DNA from 3 places in the Pseudomonas sp. DWP3-1-2 genome. Region 3 is predicted to be linked to each of the others. Evidence: riboswitches for the same ligand, from Rfam matches in the RefSeq annotation. Region 3 holds a riboswitch; each other region holds the start of a gene.
What was found. Region 3 has a riboswitch for cobalamin ahead of cobW (cobalamin biosynthesis protein CobW). Riboswitches for the same ligand answer to the same signal wherever they lie in the genome.

Region 1 (4,676 bases), on a different contig from region 3:
TATGGCCGCGCAGCTCGCCTTCCGGCAATGCGACGGTTTGCAACGCCAATGCCGCCAGACGCTTCTGCATGACGGCCTCACCGGCCAACAACCCCACCAGTTCGGCACGCTGGCCGTCCACATCGGTCAGGGCATCAAGCAGGTACAACATGCCGCCGCACTCGGCCAGCAAGGGTTTGCCCGCCTGATGGTGCTGGCGTATCGCGTTCAGCATGGTCGTGTTCTGGCTCAGGGCCAGGTGATGCAACTCAGGGTAGCCGCCGGGCAGGTACAGGCTATCGGCATCCGGCAGCGCTGCATCGCGGATCGGTGAGAAAAACACCAATTCAGCGCCCATGGCCCGCAGCAGATCCAGACTGGCCCCGTAAGTGAACGCAAAGGCTTCGTCGTGGGCGACGGCAATGGTCACGCCTTCCAGCAAGGGCTCGGCGGGCACTCTATCCGGCGCGGCAAAGGTCACCGCAGGCGGCAGTGCAACTTCGCACGTGCTGGCCAGCGCCTCGGCGGCGGCATCCAGACGCACGTCCAGATCGTTGAGTTCGCTGGCCTGCACAAGCCCCAGGTGACGACTCGGCAACTCGATACCGGTTTCCCGGGACAGCGCGCCGTACCAGCGCAGCCCTTCCGTCAGGCTGCCTTCGAGCAGTTGCGCATGGCGCACGGTGCCGACCCGGTTGGCCAACACGCCGGCGAAGGGCAAATCCGGCTGATAACGCGCCAGCCCCAACGCCAGCGCGCCGAAGGTCTGTGCCATGGCCGTGCCGTCGATGACGCCCAGCACCGGCACGCCAAAATGACGAGCCAGGTCGGCGCTGGAGGGGGTGCCGTCAAACAGGCCCATCACGCCTTCGATCAGGATCAGATCGGCTTCGCCCGCCGCCTGCCACAACAGGCGACGGCTTTCCTCGGCACCGACCATCCACAAATCCAGCTGATACACCGGCGCACCGCTGGCGCGCTCCAGGATCATCGGGTCGAGAAAATCAGGCCCGCACTTGAACACACGAACCTTGCGGCCTTGATTACGGTGCAACCTGGCCAGCGCAGCGGTGACCGTTGTTTTGCCCTGGCCGGAAGCCGGAGCGGCAATCAAGACGGCCGGACAGTGACGCGGCTCGCTCACAGCTCAATGCCTTTCTGCGCACGAATGCCAGCCTGGAACGCGTGTTTAACGACGCTGATTTCGGAAACCGTGTCCGCCATGTCGATCATTTCCGGCTTCGCACCGCGCCCGGTGACGATCACATGCTGCATGGGCGGGCGGGCTTGCAGGTCGCCGAGCACTCTCTCAATGTCCAGATAGCCATGCTTGAGGGCGATGTTCAATTCGTCCAGGACCACCATGCCGATGGCCGGGTCACGGAGCATTTCCAGGGAAACTTCCCAGGCGGCCTCGGCCGCGGCGATGTCGCGCTGACGATCCTGGGTTTCCCAGGTGTAGCCCTCGCCCATCACGTGATAGCGAACCTGCTCGGGAAAGCGTCGGAAAAAGAACTCCTCCCCGGTGCTGTTGCTGCCCTTGATGAACTGCACGACGCCGCACTGCATGCCGTGCCCCATGGCCCGGGCCAGCATGCCGAACGCGGAGCTGCTCTTGCCTTTGCCGTTACCGGTCAGGACCAGCAGCAGCCCGCATTCGTTGGGTGCGCTGGCGATGCGCTCGTCCATCACGGCTTTTTTGCGCAGCATGCGCGCCAGATGGCGTTCGTCGCGTTCGGGGGATTCGTTCATCTCAGCTCTCCGCTTGAGGGCACGCGAAAGCAGACGGCAGGCAACAGCCAGTGGCTGACAGCACGACTTTCGTCATGCCCAGAGCCAGAGCATCGCCCGCCGTGATGCTGTTGAATGGATCAGGCCGGTCTCCGGGCTCATGAGCGGGAAATTCCCGACTGTGCGCCTTCCCATGTCTGTCGAACACAGTGGCATCAGGCACAGCTTCACTCATCTACCGTTGCGGGGGCAGCACCGGGATGGGTCGCCTTGAGCGTCCGTACCGGTTTCCCTGTTTCACTCAATCAATCCGGGGATTTTGAGCACCTGAAACAAAGGGCGCAGGGTAGTGGCTTGAGGCGGGAGCGTCAATCAACTCAGCAACCGGTTGAACCCTCAAAGCTCAGGCCTCTCTATCACTTACTGGACCATTGCCCGTTATGGAGATCGAATATGTTCAAGCTCAAACCTCAGTTAGCGCTATTGCTACTGGTTGCGGGAGGCCTGGCGGCCTGTGGTGAGTCATCGACCCTGCAGGTCAGCGACGGCACCGGACCGTCGCCCAGGCTGCCGGAGCCGAACAAGACGCTGATCCCGACGGTCAACATAGCGCCCGCCGTGGGCTGGGAAAAGGACGCGAAACCGGTCGCCGCCAAAGGCACTCAGGTTGCCGCGTTCGCTGAGCATCTGGACCACCCGCGTTGGCTTTACGTGCTGCCCAATGGCGATGTGCTGGTGGCTGAAACCAACTCACCGCCCAAGCCTGACGACAACAAAGGCATTCGTGGTTGGGTCATGGGCAAGGTCATGGGTCGCGCCGGTGCCGGAGTTCCCAGCCCCAACCGCATTACTTTGTTGCGCGACAAGGATCACGACGGCGTTGCTGAAACCCGCACGGTGTTCCTGGCAAACCTTAACTCACCGTTCGGCATGACGCTGGTGGGCGACAAACTGTATGTGGCTGATACCGATCGACTGATCAGCTTCCCGTATCAGGACGGCCAGACTTCCATCAGTGCGCAACCTACCAAGGTCGTGGACCTTCCCGGCGGCACGTTGAATCACCACTGGACCAAGAATGTCATAGCCAGCAAGGACGGCAGCAAGCTGTATGTGACGGTCGGCTCCAACAGCAACGTCGCGGAGAACGGTATGGCGGCTGAAGAAGGTCGCGCCGCCATTTGGGAAGTCGATGCAGCCACCGGCTCCCATCGCATCTTTGCCTCAGGCTTGCGCAACCCCAACGGCATGGACTGGGAACCCACCACCGGCAAGTTGTGGACAGCCGTTAACGAGCGTGACGAAATCGGCAGCGATCTGGTGCCGGACTACATCACGTCGGTGCAGGATGGCGGCTTCTACGGTTGGCCCTATAGCTACTACGGCCAGAATGTGGATGTGCGCGTGACCCCGCAAAACCCCGAACTGGTCGCCAAGGCTATCGCCCCGGACTATGCCGTCGGCCCGCACACGGCCTCTCTTGGACTGGTGTTCGCCGATGGCAAGACCTTGCCGGCGCCGTTCAATGAAGGCGCATTTATCGGCCAGCACGGCTCCTGGAACCGTAAACCCCACAGCGGCTACAAAGTACTGTTCGTACCGTTCAGTGGCGGCAAGCCCAGTGGCGCACCGATTGATCTGTTGACCGGCTTTTTGAACGCAGACGAAAAGGCACAGGGACGCCCGGTAGGCGTGGTCAATGATCGTCAGGGTGGGTTGTTGGTGGCCGATGATGTGGGGAACAAGATCTGGCGAGTGACTGCGGCGAAGTAGGCGCAGACAGTGGTTTCGTTGGAGCGGGCAAGTCGGAACGCCGCCCGCTCGCTCCAACGAATCGGATTTTGCTGATGACAGCTACGGATTACGCGCCAGACTGGACGGCAGGATCACGCGCTTGGCGTTCAGGTACGCTTTCTGCCAATAGGGTTTGTCCAGGCTGTCCAGCTTGACGGTGCCGCCCGTGGCAGGCGCATGCACGAAACGCCCTTCCCCAACGTAAATGCCCGCATGACTGACCTGTGACCCACCGGAAGTGGCGAAGAATATCAGGTCCCCGGTCTGCAATTGCTGGCGGCCCACATTCGGTGCGCGCATGGTGATCATTTCCCGGGTCGACCGAGGCAGCAATATGCCTGCGGCGTCGCGGTACACGTAACCGATCAAGCCACTGCAATCAAAACCGGAGTCTGGCGTGTTTCCACCCCAGTGATAAGGCGTGCCCACCAGACCGAGGGCGCGAAACATGACGTCTTCGATAGCCGGGGAGAAATTGCCAGGGGGAGCAGCAAGCACCGGACGCTGAACAATCCGGGGCTGGGGCGGTGGCGGCGCGCTGGCGCAAGCGCCGAGCAAGGCAGCCAATGTGATGATCGCTAGGCGTGACGTAATCGACATAGACACTACAACCTGATCTGGATGCGGCTTGCTTTGCCGGAAGCCCGAAAAGCGCAAAACAGGCTTATAGCCTGTTTTTGCACGATACGGTAGTGATTACTTGTGGCGCTTGAGCGTCGTCGTGGTCATGGCAGTGGTCTGCGGCGCGATTACAGACGATTCCATGGCCAGGGCACGTTTGGCTTCGATAAACGTCCGGCTCCAGTACACGTCATCCAGACTGTCTACGCGAACGCCGCCACTGCGACTGCTGCTGGAGTGAATGAACTGATTGTCGCCCAGATAAATCGCTGCATGGCTGACGCGACCACGACCGGCCGTGCTGAAAAACAGCAGATCGCCCGGCTCAAGATCATTGCGCTTAACCAGCGGCGCGTCGATGTTGATCATTTCACGGGACGAACGCGGCAGGTTCATGCCCGCTTCTTCACGAAACAGATAACCAATGAAGCCGCTGCAGTCGAAACCTGTCTTCGTCGATGTGCCGCCGAAACGGTAGCGAGTACCGATCAGGGATTTACCACGCTCAAGGATGCTGTCCGCCAGTGCGGGCAATTCATAAGGCTTGTTGT
Region 2 (4,676 bases), on a different contig from region 3:
ATAGAGTTTTCCTACGTCAGCCTAGGTGTAATCCCACACAAAGTCGGGAATCATCGCACATGCAGCGCGAATCCCAAAAGTTGTTCGTGGCGAGGGCTCCCCACGACTGCCCGCAACACCCAGCGCGTCAGCGCCCTATACGCCCGCCAACAGCCCCTGCAATTCCAAGGCATTGCCCACGGCAAAACCACTGGCAGTGTTATCGAAGATGCACCAGACAGTCCTATTGCTGCGGTGGGAATCCAGCAGGTCGGCGGCCAGCGTTTGCAATCGGGAATGTTCATAAGCGCTGTGGTAAATACGCGGCGCACCATGCAGACGCCAGTAACGCACGCCTTGCCAGCCGCCCGGTGTCATATGGCTCGTAATAGGCGACGGGTCTGCAGCCACCCGGCCGACGCGCTGCTCTACCAGCAAATCCTCAGCGTTCAGCCAGCTTGGGTGTCGCGGTTCAACAACGACGCTGCCTGAAAAACGCGCTCGCAGTGCCTGAAAAAAAGCCTGCGCGACTTGAGGGTCAAACGCCAGCGACGGTGGCAACTGGACCAACAAGCAACCCAGCTTTTCGCCAAGCCCGCTGCATTGCGCCATGAATTCGTCCAAGGCTTGGTCGCAGCCCTGCAAGCGTCCTTCGTGGGTGATCGACTTGGGGGCTTTGACCGAAAACCGAAAACCATCCGGCACCGAATCGGCCCAGCGGACGTAAGTTTGAAAACGGTGGGGGCGATAAAACGAGCTATTGATTTCAACCCCGGAAAAACGCGAGGCGTAGCGCTGCAAGTGGGAACCCGGCTCAGCAAAAGCCGGCCATTGCTCCCGAGGCAGGCTCCAGCCAGCGCAGCCCACATAAACAGGCGATGGCGGAGGATCATGACGCATCAGCAACCCTGCTAGCTCGGCGTGCCAGAACCGTCATTGCCCGCGATATCCGGATCATCCGGTTCCACTTCGTTGTCCTCGGCGTTGCGCACGTCATCGTCAGGGCGCGCCTCGTGCTCGGGTTCCCCAGGATCAGGAGCCGGCGATTCGGGGGTTTGGGTAGCGACAGGTCGAGTGCTCATGGTGCCCTCACAAAAACAAGTCAATGAATGGACTGACTTGATTTGGAAAGGGCTGCATGGCGGGAGTTCGAACTTACTGGACGACCGGTGATGATGTGGCGAGCGAAACATTACCGCCACTCGTGCTCGCCACCCGCATCAACCCCGCAATTTCCCTAGCCATTCCAGCGAAGTTCGCCACAGGCAAATACCCAGGAAGTAAGCCGACATCGCCAGCCAGACAATCATTACCGTCGGGCTTTGGGCCGGATGATCGATCACCAGCAAGGCGCTGCACACCAGCCAGACGGTGGTGACGGTGATGTTCAGCGGCATCAGGCGGCGCACGCGAAACGGGTGCAGGAATTTCATGCGTGTCAGGGTCAGCAGCGCCAAGCCGAAGATGGTCAGCAAGGCCACCCATGGGCCCGGCGAAATGATGTAGATGCACAGCGCTGCCACGTTCCAGGCGGCGGGAAAACCCTGGAAATAGTTGTCTTTGCTTTTCATTTCCAGGTTGCAGAAACAAAACAGCGAAGACACCAGAATCACTGCCGTACAGAGCAATGTGGTGTGGTCCGGCAGATCAATGTAGTGGTAGATGAACAGCGCAGGAATAAATACGTAGGTCAGGTAGTCGATGACCAGATCAAGCACCGACCCGTCGAAACCCGGCAATACTGTCTGGACGTTGAATTTGCGCGCCAGGGAGCCATCGACTCCGTCCACCACCAGCGCCAGGCCCAGCCAGAGCAGGCAGGCCTTGGGCTGGTCTTCAAACAGCGCGATGGTTGCCATGAACGCTATGACCACGCCGGTAGCGGTGAAAGCATGTGCACCCCAGGCTTTGAGCCAGGCCGTGCGTTGAGTCGATATCACAGGGAGCATCTCCGAAAAATAAGGCAGGCTGGGCGTCGTCATGCCGATTTTTAATCGGCACCCTCAGTCAGCGTGCATGTATCGACCGACTGGCGGTCGATAAGGTTCACCGATCCGTCATCATACGGCCATCCTCGGGCCAGAAACTGGCCCGCGGTAAAACTTCCCCGGTCCGGTTGTAATCCATTACCATGCCGCCCGTCGGTTCCCAAACGGGATTAATAGGGAATCCATGATGGCCTATGGTCATTAACCGGAACTGCCCCCGCAACTGTAGATGCAGAGCCGCTCCTTTATGCCACTGGGTCCGCCCGGGAAGGTGGGAGCATGGCGATGACGCATCAGTCAGGAGACCTGCCGACTCAGGACTGCCCGAAAAAAGACCGCGCGCGAGCGTGCGATCCTGTTTTGTGCAGCCTGGCAATTGACCCACCGGCGGGGTGTCCGGGGAGGACTTTCGTCAGAACGGGTACATGACCGTTTGCTGCCGGACCGGCCATGGCTCGTCGCCAGCAACGGCGGCTGATGTTTCTCCTGCCCTCACACCGCCGTCCGGACACGTGTTCGAATGGAGATAGCGTTTCATGCCCTTGCCTCGCCTTGTCGTATTGCTTGCCAGTGCGGGATTTTCCGCGCTGACCCTGGCCGCCGGTCCGACGCACTATCCGTTGACTGTCGATAACTGCGGCGTGCCATTGACGTTCAATAAAGCGCCGGGCAAAGCCGTGACCATCGGTCAGGCTGGCACTGAAATCCTCTACTCCCTGGGGCTGGCCGATAGAGTGGTCGGCACGTCGCTGTGGTTCAACACGGTGCTGCCGCAGTTCAAGGACGTGAACGACCGTATCCTGCGCCTGGCCAACAACGAGCCCAGTTTTGAATCGGTGATCAGCAAACGTCCTGACCTTGTGCCGGTGCAGTTTGAATGGATGGTCGGCCCGCAAGGCGCTGTGGGCACCCGCGAGCAGTTCAGCGAACTGAATATCCCGACGTACATCATGCCTTCCGATTGCGAGGGCAAAGACAATCTGATCGGTGCCGATGGCACGCGGCTCAAGCCCTTTTCCGTCGACAGCCTCTTCAAGACCGTGACGCAGCTGGCGCAGATTTTTGACGTGCAAGACCGTGGCGATGAATTGACCGCACACTTGCGTGCTGGCCTCGCCAAGGCTCAGGCCAGTGTCAAGGCCAAGCAGTTGACGGACGCTTCGGCGCTGTTCTGGTTTTCCAGCGCAGACCTGAAGGTTGACCCGTTTGTGGCCGGCCGCAAGGGTGTTCCGGGGTTCATGATGGATACGCTGGGGCTGCGTAACGTGGTCGAGTCGGATGAAGAATGGCCCACCGTGGGCTGGGAAACCATCGCCAGGGCCAACCCCACGGTGATCGTGATCGCCCGCATGGATCGCCGTCGCTTCCCCGCTGATGACTTCCAGAAAAAACTCGACTTCCTGAAGACCGATCCTGTGACCCAAAACATGGACGCGGTGAAACACAATCGCATCGTGATCCTTGATGCCGACGCCATGCAGGCCTCGGTGCGCATGTTTGACGGCATCAACGAACTGGCCGACGCCATCGACCGGGTTGACCTGAGCCAATGAGAGCCGTGACCGGCGGCCAGGTCGTGCGCAGGGTATGTCTGCACGCGGCCTGGGTCATCCCTGTTTTGCTGGCCGCGATATTGGCGGGCATTGCCATCGGTGAAACGCCGGTCAGCCTGTCGTTGGTGTTTCAAGTGCTGGCCAATAAGTTGTGGGGGGCCGGTTTTGTGCTGGATCCCATTGATGAAGGCATTGTCTGGAACTACCGCCTGACCCGTGCGCTGGTGGCAGCGGCATGCGGCGCGGGCCTGGCGATTTCCGGGGTGGTGCTGCAATCGCTGCTGCGCAACCCGCTGGCTGATCCCTACCTGTTGGGGATTTCTGCCGGGGCTTCAACCGGCGCCGTGCTGGTCTCGATTATCGGGCTGGGCGCGGGTGCCATCTCGCTGTCCATGGGTGCCTTTGGTGGGGCAATCGCGGCCTTCGCCTTGGTCGCCTTGCTGGCGCGCAGCACCGGCGCGGTCAGTGGCAGCGGGCAGATCATTCTGGCAGGCATCGCGGGTTCACAATTGTTCAACGCTTTGACTTCATTTCTGATTACCAAGTCGGCCAGCTCTGAACAGGCCCGGGGCATCATGTTCTGGTTGCTGGGCAGCCTCAGCGGCGTGCGCTGGCAGTCGGTGACGCTGGCGGTGCCGGTGGTGTTGATCGGGCTGGGCATTTGCCTCTGGCATCGTCGCGCGCTGGATGCGTTCATGTTCGGCAGCGATTCGGCGGCGGCCCTCGGCATTCCGGTACGACAGGTTCAGGTGGTGCTGATCGCCACGGTGGCGCTGGTGACGGCCGTCATGGTGTCGCTGGTGGGCTCCATTGGCTTCGTCGGTCTGGTGGTCCCCCATGCCGCACGGCTGTTGGTCGGGGTGCGCCACGGGCGGCTGATCCCCCTCAGTGCCTTGAGTGGCGCGCTGTTCCTGATCGCCGCTGACGTGTTGTCACGCACGGTTATCAAGGGCCAGGTGCTGCCCGTCGGCGTGATCACAGCGCTGATCGGTGCGCCGGTATTTGCCGTGATCCTGATAAAAGCCAAGGGCGGTCGATGAATAGCCTGCAAACGCCTGAAGCGCACAACCACGTGCTGTCCTGCTCGAACCTGAGCTGGTCAGTCAAGGGCACGGCCATCGTCAAAAGCGTCAACCTGGAGCTGAAGCGCGGGGAA
Region 3 (4,676 bases):
GTTGTTGACCCCCAGATGAATCGCCATGGTGGCTCGGTGTTGCGCCAGGCTTGCCAACTCTTCGCCAGGTGGCATGGAGGTCTTGTCGGCAAAGCGGGTCAGGATCACGCTCTGGGAGATATCCGGCAGCGTCAGTTCGGCACCTAGCAAGGCGGCGCAGGCAGCGGTGGCGGTGACGCCCGGAACGATCTCGAAAGGAATGTTCAATTCGCGCAGATGACGGATTTGCTCGCCAATAGCGCCGTACAGGCTCGGGTCCCCCGAATGCACCCGTGCCACATCCAGACCTTGTTCATGAGCGGATTTCATCAGGGCAATGATCTGTTCCAGATGTAACTCGGCGCTGTTGCTGACCTGAATGGCGTTGTGGCCCTCCAGCACAGCGGTTGGCACCAGCGATCCGGCATAAATGATCACCGGACAGCTACGGATCAGACGTTGGCCCTTGACCGTGATCAGCTCCGGGTCGCCGGGGCCTGCGCCGATGAAAAAAACGGTCATGGAAACTCCAGAATCTATAGCGGGGTGAGGGGACGATTATCGGCCCTGGGCCAGGGCGCTGGCCAAGGCAAATGTTGCCTGCTGGCTTTTAAGTCGGGGTATCAACAGGGTTGCCGGACCCGAGCGACTGGCCAAAGCCAGTGCCGCGCTCTCTGCCACGCCGTGGCACTTGGTGTGCTGAAAGGCCAGTGGCGAGCGGTGAGTCAACTGCGATTCGAAAGGCGCCAACTGCGCCGAACTGAAAAATATCAGCGGCAGACCCAACTGGCGAGCCAGCTCAAGCAATCCAGGTTCATTGCTCTTGATGTCGATAGACGCCAGGGCACTGAGGTCTTGCAGCTGCAATCCATGACGCTCCAGAGTAGGCTCGATCAACTCAAACAGTGTGCGCGCAGAGCAGCCACGCTGGCAGCCGATGCCGGCCACCAACGTCGGTTGCAATTGATCAGGCGTGATCAAGTTCGGCATTGTTGCGACGGAACAGCCACGCGCTGATCACGCCCATGGCTATCCAGAACAGCGCGTTGGTCAACAATGACGCGATCTTGAATCGGGATTCCAGCGCCTCAGGCGCAAGGCTTTCGTGGACGGGCGGCTGTGGCGCGCCGATGACATGGGGCACCAGCAGGATCGCCACGCCCAGCACCTTGAGCAGCCAATGCTTGCCGAACACCATCAAGGCCAGGGCTACCGCGGTGGAGGCGGCAGTGCCGATCCACCAGACTTGCCGTTGGGTCAGGTCTGCCGCCGCGGTGCCCGGTAACTCCGGCGGCAGGCCGAGGGTCGGCGCCAGGGTAAACACGGCAAAGCCCGCCAACCCCCACAGCACGCCTTGTGCCGTGCTCCCTGGCGCTCGCAGGGTGTATAGGCCTGCCAGCATCAGTGCAAAACCGACGGCGACCACCAGGTTGCCACCGGTGGTGGATACGACGCGCTGCCAGCCATCTTGCGGCGACCACGCCTCTTCGTTGTGAACATGGCTGGCGGGGGTGTTTTCGCCGTGTTCATGGACCTGTTCGACGGGCGCATTCTCGTAGGTTTCGGCTTTCAGAATCAGTGGCACCACCCAGATGCTTTGCAGCAGGGTCAGCAGCAACGCGGCCAGCAGGCCCGTGAAACCCGCCGTTTGAGCAATTCTCTTGAACATGATCGGTTCTCAGTGGCAAGGAAAGGCAGCGCTGTGACGCGTGTCATGGGCAGCATTGTGTACGGCGTCAATGTGGGAAAAGCCCGCAAAATAGACCAGGCAGGCGCCGAGAATGGCGGCGCTGATGGCGGCGGTCAGGCGCTGGGTCTGGGTGGTTACGGTGCTGGCGGCGTGGCGGGCGGTGCTGATCGACATGGCGCGTCCCTCTTGGATGTCGGCAAAAGGTGGGACACGCGCAAAGAAACCCGGCTGACGGACGTCAGAAGAGATTCAACAGCGCCTGCCCACCGCAGGTTGTCATGTGTTTCATGTCGGGCCGGTCTCCGGGCTTGTGAGGGGCTGATTGCTCAACCTCAAAGAGTCACCTTCCCATGCCTAAGCAGCACAGTGGATCTGGCTCTTCACTCATTTACCGTTGCGGGGGCAGCGCCGGACTTGCTCAAGCCATGAGGCCTGAACGCACCGGTTTCCCGTTTCACCCTGTGAAGGGCACCCGAACAAGGCGTACAGGAGAGCATGGGCCGACGTTGAGCGTCAATCAGATAGCGCCATGTGCCGGCTTGTGATTGACCTGCCGAGGGTCACTGCGTAGCCTTGCGCATTCGAGGTTCTGTGCGCTGCAACCGTTGCCATGCAGTCTGGTCAGGCACAGCTAAGAAGGGAACGCGGTCAATGCCGCGGCTGCCCCCGCAACTGTAAGCGGTCAGGTTCACGGCACAGCCACTGCGACGAGCGGGAAGGCGTCATGAACAGCTGATGGGCTCTCCATCCGCAGCCGCAAGCCAGGAGACCTGCCTCGATTCGGGCAAACAAGCCCGACGAATTCTCACTACAACCGGGCGGGGTGATCCGGTGGCGAATCGAACCCTGCGCCTGGTCGCCGGGTTTTCGTCCTGTTTGCCCGCCGCTTTGCCAAAGGGCACCTGATGAAAACACTGGCCAAACTTCCCGTCACCATCGTCACCGGCTTTCTGGGCTCTGGCAAAACCACGTTATTGCGTCACATGCTCGACAACGCAGAAGGGCGGCGCATTGCAGTGATCGTCAACGAGTTCGGTGAACTGGGCATCGACGGCGAAATCCTCAAGCAGTGCACCATCGGTTGCACGGAAGAAGAAGCCAGCGGTCGGGTTTACGAGCTGGCCAATGGCTGCCTGTGTTGCACCGTGCAGGAAGAATTCTTCCCGGTCATGCGTGAACTGGTGGCCCGTCGCGGCGACCTGGACCACATTCTCATCGAGACGTCGGGGCTGGCACTGCCCAAGCCGCTGGTGCAAGCCTTCCAATGGCCGGAAATCCGCAACGCCTGCACCGTGGATGCGGTCATTACGGTGGTGGACAGTCCGGCCTTTCTGGCAGGCACCTTTGCCGCCTTTCCCGATCAGGTCGACGCACAGCGCAAGCTCGACCCGAACCTGGACCATGAATCGCCACTGCATGAGCTGTTTGCTGACCAATTGGCCAGTGCTGATCTGGTCATTCTCAATAAAGCCGACTTGATCGATGCCGCAGGCATTGCCGCCGTGCGCGCCGAGGTGTGTGAAGAACTGCCGCCCGCAGTCAAGGTCATCGAAGCCAGCAGCGGTCGTTTGCCGATCAGCGTCTTGCTGGGGCTGGGGGCTGAGTCGGAGCAGCATATCGACGGCCGCAAGACACACCATGACCATCACGAAGGCGATGACCATGACGATCATGATCACGATGCCTTCGACTCCATCTCCATCAAACTGCCTCAGGCCGATGAAAGCGCCTTGCTCGACGCCCTGACGCAACTGGTGGTGGAACACGGGGTTCTGCGCATCAAAGGTTTTGCCGCGATTCCGGGCAAACCGATGCGCCTGCTGATTCAGGGGGTAGGCACCCGTTTCGACAAGCATTTTGACCGCGCATGGGGCGCTGACGAAGAGCGCGCGACTCATTTGGTGGTGATCGGCCAGAAACTGGACGCTGCGGTACTTGAGGCACAGCTTCGTGCCGCGGTTGCTGGTTGACCCATGCACCTCCTGAGAACCCAGCCCGGTGGTTTCGTACCGGACGACAGCATCGCCGACCTGGGCCAAACCCCCGCCGAGCTGGTGATTCTCTGTAGCGGCGATTCCAGCCTGGCCTTGCTGGCCGAGGCCGCGCAGCAATTACCGCAAGACTACCCAAGCCTGCGCCTGGCCAACCCCATGCAGGTGCAGAATCACGCTTCGGTGGACTTGTACGTCGATCAGGTGCTGCGTCACGCCAAAGTCATCCTCATTTCCCTGCACGGTGGCATCGGGTATTGGCGCTATGGCGTCGAGCGTCTGGTGGAGCTGGCGAGGCAGGGCGTGCAGATCATTCTGGTGCCCGGTTGCGACCGCCCGGACCCGGAACTCACGGACCTGAGCACCGTGCCCGCCGAGGATTGCCAGCGTCTGTGGCAGTTTCTGCGTCAGGGCGGCATGCACAATGCGCTGGAACTGTATCGCTGCCTGGGCAGCGGCTGGCTAGGTCGCGACTATTCATGGTCTGAACCTCAGCCGTTGCCGCGCACGGCGGTTTACCATCCAGTCAAAGCCCGGGCCGAACTCAGTGACTGGCAGGCTGACTGGAAGGCTGATCAACCGATCGTGGGGCTTTTGTTTTATCGCTCCCACCTTCAGGCCGCCAATACCGCCTTCATCGATGAGTTTTGCAGCCGCATGCAGGCGCAAGGGTTGAATCCCTTGCCCATCGCCGTGGCCAGCCTCAAGGAGGCAGGCTGCATGACTCAGGTGGAAGACTGGCTGGATGAAGTGGATGCAGAGCTGATCCTGAACACCACCGGCTTCGCTCAGTCCAGCCCCGAAGCCCCTCACTTGCGGCCATTTCGCCGCAATATTCCGGTCATTCAGGCCATTTGTGCCCAGGACAACGAGCCGGGCTGGCGCGCCAGCGAGCAAGGCCTCGGCGCGCGTGACTTGGCCATGCACATTGCGTTGCCGGAGCTGGATGGGCGGATTATCAGTCGCCCTGTCAGTTTCAAGGACCTGGCCTGGCACAGTGAGCGCAGCCAGTCGGA

Region 1: it holds a riboswitch for cobalamin, as region 3 does, so the genes downstream of both, cobO (cob(I)yrinic acid a,c-diamide adenosyltransferase) here and cobW (cobalamin biosynthesis protein CobW) in region 3, are expected to answer to the same signal.
Region 2: it holds a riboswitch for cobalamin, as region 3 does, so the genes downstream of both, ACP7B0_RS13160 (ABC transporter substrate-binding protein) here and cobW (cobalamin biosynthesis protein CobW) in region 3, are expected to answer to the same signal.

Annotation. Positions count from the first base shown of each region.
Region 1 is NZ_JAFCTZ010000002.1:569,072-573,747, reverse strand. It holds gene ACP7B0_RS08485 (cobyrinate a,c-diamide synthase) at 1-1,123, opposite strand, end outside; gene cobO (cob(I)yrinic acid a,c-diamide adenosyltransferase) at 1,120-1,731, opposite strand; cobalamin riboswitch at 1,837-2,056, opposite strand; gene ACP7B0_RS08475 (PQQ-dependent sugar dehydrogenase) at 2,164-3,483, shown strand; gene ACP7B0_RS08470 (NlpC/P60 family protein) at 3,565-4,104, opposite strand; gene ACP7B0_RS08465 (C40 family peptidase) at 4,201-4,676, opposite strand, start outside.
Region 2 is NZ_JAFCTZ010000004.1:281,262-285,937, reverse strand. It holds gene ACP7B0_RS13175 (DUF72 domain-containing protein) at 136-879, opposite strand; gene ACP7B0_RS13170 (hypothetical protein) at 891-1,061, opposite strand; gene pcsA (phosphatidylcholine synthase) at 1,200-1,919, opposite strand; cobalamin riboswitch at 2,105-2,295, shown strand; gene ACP7B0_RS13160 (ABC transporter substrate-binding protein) at 2,504-3,520, shown strand; gene ACP7B0_RS13155 (FecCD family ABC transporter permease) at 3,517-4,560, shown strand; gene ACP7B0_RS13150 (ABC transporter ATP-binding protein) at 4,557-4,676, shown strand, end outside.
Region 3 is NZ_JAFCTZ010000001.1:496,950-501,625, forward strand. It holds gene cobM (precorrin-4 C(11)-methyltransferase) at 1-501, opposite strand, end outside; gene ACP7B0_RS02400 (cobalamin biosynthesis protein) at 538-969, opposite strand; gene ACP7B0_RS02405 (CbtA family protein) at 947-1,648, opposite strand; gene ACP7B0_RS02410 (CbtB domain-containing protein) at 1,658-1,843, opposite strand; cobalamin riboswitch at 1,946-2,160, opposite strand; cobalamin riboswitch at 2,239-2,461, shown strand; gene cobW (cobalamin biosynthesis protein CobW) at 2,575-3,639, shown strand; gene cobN (cobaltochelatase subunit CobN) at 3,643-4,676, shown strand, end outside.